Regions from separate parts of the Rhizobium sp. AN73 genome, predicted to be linked through region 1. Evidence: riboswitches for the same ligand, from Rfam matches in the RefSeq annotation. Region 1 holds a riboswitch; the other holds the start of a gene.
The links. Region 1 has a riboswitch for cobalamin ahead of RBH10_RS15335 ((2Fe-2S) ferredoxin domain-containing protein). Riboswitches for the same ligand answer to the same signal wherever they lie in the genome.
Positions count from the first base shown of each region.

Region 2: linked by a shared signal. The riboswitch ahead of RBH10_RS18475 (CbtB domain-containing protein) and the one ahead of RBH10_RS15335 ((2Fe-2S) ferredoxin domain-containing protein) in region 1 are both predicted to bind cobalamin.

Region 1 is NZ_JARWME010000002.1:1,090,940-1,095,080, reverse strand. Features, by position in the region: gene RBH10_RS15340 (ABC transporter substrate-binding protein) at 1-1,212, opposite strand, end outside; gene RBH10_RS15335 ((2Fe-2S) ferredoxin domain-containing protein) at 1,229-2,020, opposite strand; cobalamin riboswitch at 2,109-2,301, opposite strand; gene RBH10_RS15330 (chloride channel protein) at 2,558-4,141, opposite strand, start outside.
Region 2 is NZ_JARWME010000002.1:1,725,233-1,729,373, reverse strand. Features, by position in the region: gene RBH10_RS18480 (cytochrome c) at 1-823, shown strand, start outside; cobalamin riboswitch at 937-1,163, shown strand; gene RBH10_RS18475 (CbtB domain-containing protein) at 1,322-1,504, shown strand; gene RBH10_RS18470 (CbtA family protein) at 1,515-2,240, shown strand; gene RBH10_RS18465 (hypothetical protein) at 2,245-2,559, shown strand; gene RBH10_RS18460 (type 1 glutamine amidotransferase family protein) at 2,563-3,129, opposite strand; gene RBH10_RS18455 (GNAT family N-acetyltransferase) at 3,150-3,638, opposite strand; gene pip (prolyl aminopeptidase) at 3,835-4,141, opposite strand, start outside.

The sequences.
Region 1 (4,141 bases):
CGGATCGCCATTGGGCGCGGTGTGTTGCGCCCAGAGTGCGATATCGAATTCGCCGGCGGCCGCCACATCCTGAATGTTTTCAACGACCTTCGTGTCAAGCTGGATGCCGACCCGGGCGAGCTGCGCCTTCACCACAGGCAGCATGGTCACGAGATCGGGGCGCTGCGGATAGGTGATGGCGAGCAGGCGTAGCGGCACGCCATCCTTTGCGCGGTTCCCTGCCCCGTCCTTGACCCATCCCGCCTCATCAAGAAGCACTTCGGCTTTTTTAATGTCTGTCGGCCGGGGCTGCTTTCCGGCAAAGGGGAAGTAGGCTGCATAAGCGCCGGTTGCCGGCTCACCGCCGTTGATCGCGGCAGCCAGTTCCTTGCGGTCGAAAGTCAGGTCCAGCGCCTCGCGCACTTTGATGTCGGTGGTAATCGTCCGTTTCGTATTGAAGAAGGCGAGATATTGATAACCAACCGGGAAGGACTTGATCGTCAGGTCCGGATTGGCCTCCAGCCGCTTCACGACCTCCGAAGGTAGTCCGAAGGCGAGGTCCAGTTCGCCCGCTTCCAGCGCAAGGGTTATGCTCTGCGCGTCGCCGAACCTGCGGAAATCGACAGGAGACCGGGAACCTGCATCGGTAAAATGCGTATTCGGCGCCAGTTTAAGCGACGTATCCGCCTTGAAATCCGCGATCTGATACGGCCCGGTGAAAAGAGCCTTGCCATCGGCGGCAGGCGTATAGGCAACCAGCGGCCACTCCGCAAACAGCGCCTGCAGGAAGGAAACAGGCTTCTCCGTGGTGATGTTGAGCGTCAGCGCGTCGGCCGCTTTAAAGTCCAGCTTTCCACCCGTCGCGAGCGCCGCCTTGTTGGTTGCGAAAGTATGCTCGAAACCGGCAGCAAGCGCTGCTGCCGTTACCGGAGAACCATCGGAAAAGGCGCGGTCCGGTTTCAGCATCACGGTCCAGGTCAAATCGCCGGTACGTTCGGCTTTATCGGCAAGATCAGGCACAAGCCTGCCATCCTTGTCGACGGTAAAGAGGTTTTCACCCACGCCGTGACTGACGAGAGCCCAGCCGTTCGAGCCCTTTGCCGGATCAAGGCCGCTCGTGATGTAGGTGGCGCCAACGCGCAATGGTTCGGTGGCGAGGGCATTGGCTGCCGCTCCCGTGATGAAAGCCGCAAGCCCGGCTGCCGCCAGACGCGAAAAGCTCTTTGCCGACATTATGTTTCCTCTCATGCTATTCAGATAGATTGCGCAGCCGCTGTTTGCGGCCGGTCGGGTGATAGGCAAAATCGTCGACGACACACCCGCCAAGCAGGTGTTCGGCAACGATGCGATCGACAGCTTCCTCGGTAACACCGCCGTAATAGGTGCCTTCGGGAAAGACCTGCATGACCGGCGCAAGGTTGCAGGGGCCGAGACAGGTCGATTTGGCCGTCATGGTGCCGTCGCCGGTTACCCTGAGCTTCTGTCGTTCCTGCTGGTTGCGCAGATGACCCCAGATCACATCCGCACCCGCCGAATTACACGGGCCGCCCTGACAGACGAGAACGCGGCGTTTCTGCGCAGGCACCAGCGACCCCTCGCCCGCCGGACGCACTGAGGATGAAAGATCAAGCGCCTGCGCCGTTTCGGCGAGGTCTTCGAGAAGACGTACCATCAGGGCGCTGGAGGTGGGGTTGGCCGCTATTGAAAGCGATGGCCACGGGCGCGAATCCGCCGCCCGCCATCGTTTCAGGGTTTTGATCAGCCAGTTGTGAAAGCTCGGCTCCAAGGGCAGCATCAGCGGCACGAGGAGGACATCGCCGACATCCTCCTCGATAAGCTCGAACAGCGCTTCACGCAAAGACGGCGTGCCTTGCTCGGTGAACGCGAAACGAACGATTTTCGCTCCGCGCAGCTGGCCGGTAAGCGCTGCCAGACGCCGCATGTCCTGATGCGGTGCTGCCGCAAACGCCGATTTGGCGACAAGCAGCACGGCGTCGGGCGCGGATGGCTCTCGATTGGTTGGTTCGGTTTCGGTTGTCACAATGCCTCATTCACGAGGCGGCAACGAAAATGACGGGCCTCCAGCGGAATGCCGGAACAGCCATCATCCCCATGGCACCCCCCGACCACGGAATTACAATTTGTCAGGCAGGTCTCCTGGCTTGCGGGTCAAAGCCACCTCGCCCGTCTTCCCGGCATTGCTGCCAGTGACATCGTGGGCGATCGGCTCACCGCTTACAGTTGCGGGACAGCTCCGGGTTTTCACCGGATTCCTCTTAGCTTCCACCGGGTGGCGGAAGAACCATGACGGAGCGAACCTACACTGCCGCCGGTCGCTGTCAACCGCCTGCACGGGTAGTTCAACTTCGATATGAAAGACCTCTTCGTTTGCGTGACTGTTATGTTATAAAGTAACGTATACATAGCGCACATCACCAGTCAAGCCTCAGCTTTACGATGTGATGCCACGTCGGTTCACGCACCGTCTTCCCTGACGCAGAGGCCAACCACATAAAGGAACGTGACTCATAATAAAGTTATTTTATATCAATATATAAATAGAATTTTCTAATGTAATTTATAGCTCGCCGGACGCCTCCCGGCGTCTCTGCTCGAGTTCTTCGCTATAGCGCCTCAGCGTATGGCTCTCGGTGAGCAGGCCAACCGGGCGGTTCTCGATCTTGTCGTTGACAACGACCAGTGCTTCGCTCTCCGCTGCATCGAAGGCTGCCGCTGCCTGGCGCGCATTCATTGCCGGCAGCAATATGTCGTTCTTGTAGTGCAGATAGGTTTCGAGGCTGATCGTTGAGGGATCGCGATCCATCGGGTCGGCGTAGATTTCGGGTACAAGGACGATACCGGCATAACGCCCGTCATCATGGGTCATGATCACCCGTTGCGTCGAACCGAGCGGAAACTTCTCCTTGAAGGCCGGAAGACCCATGCTGACATTGGCCTTGCGAATATCGGCGCGCATCATCTTGCCCACCGTCAGGTCGCGTATCCAGCCGATATCATGGGCGCTGCGAATGCTTTCGCCCCTGAGGTGAAAACGCCAGGTCGCGAAGGAGTAACCGAAGGTCGTGCGCACCACCAATGACGTCGTGATCACGGCGGCAAGTACCAGAGCCGTGATCTGGAAGTCCCCCGTCAGTTCCAGCGCCAGAAACGTCATCGTCAGTGGACCGCCGATAATGGCGGCGGCAAAGGCGCTCATGCCGACCACGGCGTAAACAATCGGTGATGTCGAGCCGTAACCGATATAGGGCGCGCAGAGCGCGAAAATCTTGCCGATCAGCGACCCCATGAACAGCGAGGCGAAGAACAGGCCGCCGCGGAAATTCGAGCCGATGGAAATGGCGCTGGCCGCCGCCTTCAGCAGGAATAGCCCGGCCAGCCCGTATATCGTCAGGTCGGCATCGATGTTGAGATGCAACGCGCCATGGCCGCTCGACAGGACCTGCGGTGAAACCAGTGCAAGGCCACCCACCGCCACGCCGCCGATTGTTGGGCGCAGCCAACCGGGGATCGAGCTTTTGCGGGCCGTTTCCTCGATAAGCGATACCGTCTGCATCAGCACGATGCCGATTACCGCACACACCACGCCGAGAAAGATGGCCGGTACATAATCCGGCGGCGTAACACGGCTGGCATCATAGATATCGATCGACAGGCCGTGCCCGCCGATAAGCCCCGCCACGATGCTCGCCACCAGCGCCGACACGATGAGCGGCGCGAGCGTTACAACGGTATAGGTGCCGATGATGAGTTCTATGGCGTAGAACGCCCCGGTCAAAGGCGCGTTGAAGGCCGCAGCGATAGCGCCCGCAGCACCACAGCCGACGAGGATGCGCATGTCCCCTCGCCTCAGCTTCAGCTTGATACCGATCTTGGAGGCCACACCGCTGGCAATCTGCGTATAACCCGCTTCAAGCCCCACCGACGCGCCGAAACCGTTGGAGACGATGTTCTGTACGCAGACGATGATGCTGTCCGTCAGCGACAGACGGCCGCCATGCAGCGCATTCGCCTCGATCGGGTCGACCATCGGCTTTTTGCGGGTCCTCGAAAGAATGAACAGGATCAGGCCGAGCACGATGCCGCCGATGATCGGCCCGGAAAGCACGACCCAGCCGGACAGATCGCTGCTGCTCAGCCGCTC
Region 2 (4,141 bases), 630 kb from region 1:
GCCGAGCCATTGGGTAAGCCTTGGCGAACCGGATCTGGCCAATGGCGAAACGCTGTTCTGGGCGGGCGGCTGCGCAAGCTGCCATGCGGCGCCTGATGCCAAGGGCGATGCGCTGCTGACGCTTTCGGGCGGGCAGGCGCTGAAAAGCCCCTTCGGCACCTTCCATGTGCCCAATATTTCTTCCGATCCGCAGCATGGCATCGGCAGCTGGACGCTGGCGGAATTCGGGGATGCGATGACACGCGGCGTCGGCAGGAACGGCGAACATCTGTACCCGTCTTTCCCCTATGCCTCCTATGCCCGCATGACGCAGAAGGACATCAACGACCTCTTCGGTTATCTGCGCGTTCTGCCCGCCAGCCAGAATGACGCGCCGGATCACGAGCTGCCGTTCCCTTTCAACATGCGAATGGCGCTGGGCGGCTGGAAGTTCCTCTATTTCGATACGTCCGGGCCACCCCGTGTTGAACTTGCCGATGCCAATGCCGAATTGCTGCGCGGCCAATATCTGGTGGAAGGGCCGGGCCATTGCGGCGAATGCCACACGCCGCGCAATGCACTCGGTGGTTTTCTGGAAGGCAAATGGCTGGCCGGTGGCCCCAACCCGGAAGGCGAGGGCCGCATTCCCGATATTACCCCCGGTTCCAAAAGTATCGGAAGCTGGGCGACGGCCGATATTGCCAACTATCTTGAAACCGGCTTCACCCCGGAATTCGACAGCGTCGGCGGCTCCATGGTCAAGGTGCAGCAGAACATGGCGCATCTGAGCGCCGACGACCGTAACGCGATTGCCGCCTATCTGAAGGCGATACCGTCGCGGTAGGGCGTGATACCTCTCCTCCGTCATCCTCGGGCTTGACCCGAGGATGACGCCGAGAGGGTAGCGTCGTGAGGTGTCGGACGCGCCGTCGCCATTGACTCCCGCACCCACCCGACGGATAACAATCCTGTGATGGTTCCTTCCGGGCGTTCCGGAAGGTGAAAAGGGAACACGATAGGGAGAAATCCTCATTCGTGGCTGCCCCCGCAACTGTGAGCGGAGAGCCTGAAGCGAAGTGCCACTGGTAAGCTGTCTCGCCGGATCTGGGCGAGGGCGATGCCGGGAAGGTGTTTCAGGTTTTGACCCGCAAGCCAGGAGACCTGCCATCACGGAAATGTCCATGCCGGCGGGGTGTCCGGAAGAGCGGAATTTCAGGGTGGCGACGCTGCTTCCCTGTGTCAGTCTCGTATCCCCGTGGTGAAGTGTATCGCATGCGGCTGTCCGGCTTTTGCCGTTCCGCCGCGTCTAAAGGCGCGGGGTCGCGCCGGGAGAGGGGTCACCATGTCCATCAACCAGAATACGGCAAATGCTGCCGTTTCAGCCAAAACGGGCAGCTTTGCACAATCGCTGACAGCGATCATGCTTGGCCTGTTCGTCGTCGGTTTTGTCGGCTTTTCGCATGTGGAAGCCGTTCACAATGCCGCGCATGACACACGTCATGCCAATGCTTTTCCCTGCCATTGAGGGGTGAGGCATGTCGTTTTTTCGTAATATCGTTTTTACCGCCGTTCTCGTCGGTATCGTCGGTGGCCTTGCCGTCTCGGCCATGCAGGCATTCGGCACCACACCGCTGATCCTCAAGGCGGAAACCTATGAAAATGCCGGCGGTGAAGCGCCTCACAGCCATGATGCTCCAGCCACGACCGGCGCGGATGCCGCTGCGGTTCCCGCCCATGAGCACAATGAGGAAGCCTGGGCTCCGGCCGATGGTTTTGAGCGCACCGCCTATACCTTGGCTGCCAATGTTCTGACCGCGATCGGTTACGCGCTGGTGCTGACTGGCCTCATCTCGCTGCGTGGCACCAATGCCGGCTGGCGCGAAGGTCTTCTGTGGGGCGTGGCCGGTTTTGCCGCCGTCATGCTCGCACCGATGATCGGCCTGCCACCGGAACTGCCGGGAAGCCCGGCCGCCGCCCTTGAGGCACGGCAAATCTGGTGGCTTTCGACGGTTGTCGCAACCGCGGGCGGCATTGCGCTCATCGCGTTTCGCCGCGAACCCTGGGCCATCGTACTGGCGCTGGTGTTGATTGTTGCCCCGCATGTCGTGGGTGCGCCCCTGCCGCCGGAAGGCGAACACGCGCTGGCACCGCTGCCGCTGGAGCGTCAGTTTATCGTTGCCGCCACCGTGACCAGCTTTGTTTTCTGGGCCTTGCTCGGAACATTGAGTGCGTTTTTCCTGAAGCGTTTCCAGTCGGCTTAAATCCATGCAGGACGCAGCCGAATGGAGTGACGAACTCGATGCGCTGCGTTTTGCCGTTCCCGGTCACGGCGCCTTCTGCGCCGTGCACCGCCTTGCCTTCAAGGCAGTTCTTGGCGCAAACCCCGACCGGGAAGCGGCGCTCGCCTATTTTCGAGATCACGAGGCCGCCTTTACGGCTGCGGCACTTGCGAAGATAAAACGCTCGGCCTTGCCCGCCGGTCGCAACCTGCATCTCAACAGCCGCGATATCCGCCGGGCAATTGCGGGTGAGGGCGGTGAGCCAGCGCCCCGTGTCTGTCGCGTACTTGACGGGCGGTGAGCCTTACCGGTGTTCCGCCGCGAAAATTCCAAGTTCAGCCTCGGCTTCCGGACCAAAGAGGCCGAGGCTTTTCAGAATTTCCGCTGCGAAACTGACCGGTGCACTGCCGGGTGCCGTGACGATGCCGCCATCGATCACCGCCTTCGGCTGGTCGCGATAAAGCGCTTCGCCACGATAGGCCGGATAGGCCTTGTGCGAGGTCAGCGAATTACCGGTATGGGCGACGTCATCAAGGACGCCCGTGCCCGCAAGCGCGCTTGCCGCCGCGCAGATGCCGGCAACCAGCCGGTCCTTCTCGCGAAACCGGTGCACCAGCCCGCCAAGATCGGCAGCCGTTCCCTTTTCCCAGCTGAGACCGCCGGGAATGACCAGCGCATCGATGTTGTCAGGATCAAGCGCGTCATAGCTTGTGTCGGGAGTAACGTTGAGCCCGCCCATCGAAATCACGGGGCGTCCGTCCGGGGTGGCATAAACGATATCGACGCCGAGATAGCTGCGCGCGGTGGCGGCAAGCAGCGCCGGTTCCCAGTCCGCAAAATCCTGCGCGAGCGCGATGGCAATCCGTGTCATATCTGTCTCCGTCGGTTTAATCAGGCGATCGACTGCATGTAACGCATGCCGGTGACCGGGCGGGGTGCGAAATCCATGCTTTCGTAGAAACGATGTGCCGCGACATTACCGGTCGTGGCGCTGACGGAAAGATAGTCACAACCGAGACGCTTGGCTATATCGCGGGCGCGGGAAACGAGGTGCTGGCCAGTGCCATGGCCGCGATGGCCATCACGCACGAAAAGATGGTGCAGCTCAAGCCCGCGGCGGCCTTCCTGCGCCCTGTAGAGCGGCAGCATCAGGGCGTAGCCGATCAGTTCGCCATCGGCTTCCGCCACGAGACCATGTACCCAGGGAAGGGGGCCGAACAGGTCGCGTTCCAGCTTCGCCGGCGTAATCGCCGCCGCATCGCCATGATAGGTGGCAAGCAGCGTGATCATCTCGTTGAGCTCAGGCAAATCTGTCTTGCGTGCGCCACGAATGATGACGACGGGCGGTCTTTCCAGTGTAAGGGAGCTATCTTCGGTCATTTTTCTGGTCCTTCGGTTTTATCGGTGCCGTCAGGACGCTTGAAAAACAACAAAGCCGCCTGACGGCGGCTTGTTGACAAAATGATCTGTCGAGCCGCCCTTTACAGGTAGGCCCAAAAGTACGAGCAGGAGATGGGTGCGCGTTCGTTGATCATGCGGATGTGATGCGCTCGAGATCCGAAATCTGTCAAGCGGGTCAATTCGCAAATCGCGCGATTGCCGAAACGATAGCCTCCTCCATCCCCGCATCCCCCGTGGAATGTCCGGCTCCGTCGATCATGATCAACTCGCTTCCCGGCCATGCGGCGGCAAGCTCGTAAGCGGTAACCGGCGGTCCCTGCAGGTCACGCATGCCCTGAATGAGTATGCCGGGAATGCCCGCCAGCCCGCTGGCGTTGCGGATAAGCACCCCATCGTCCAGCCATGCCGCATGGTAAAAATAGTGCGCGCAAAGACGCGCCCGCGTGAGCCTGTAGTCCTCATCGCGCCATTTTTCGGGAAAG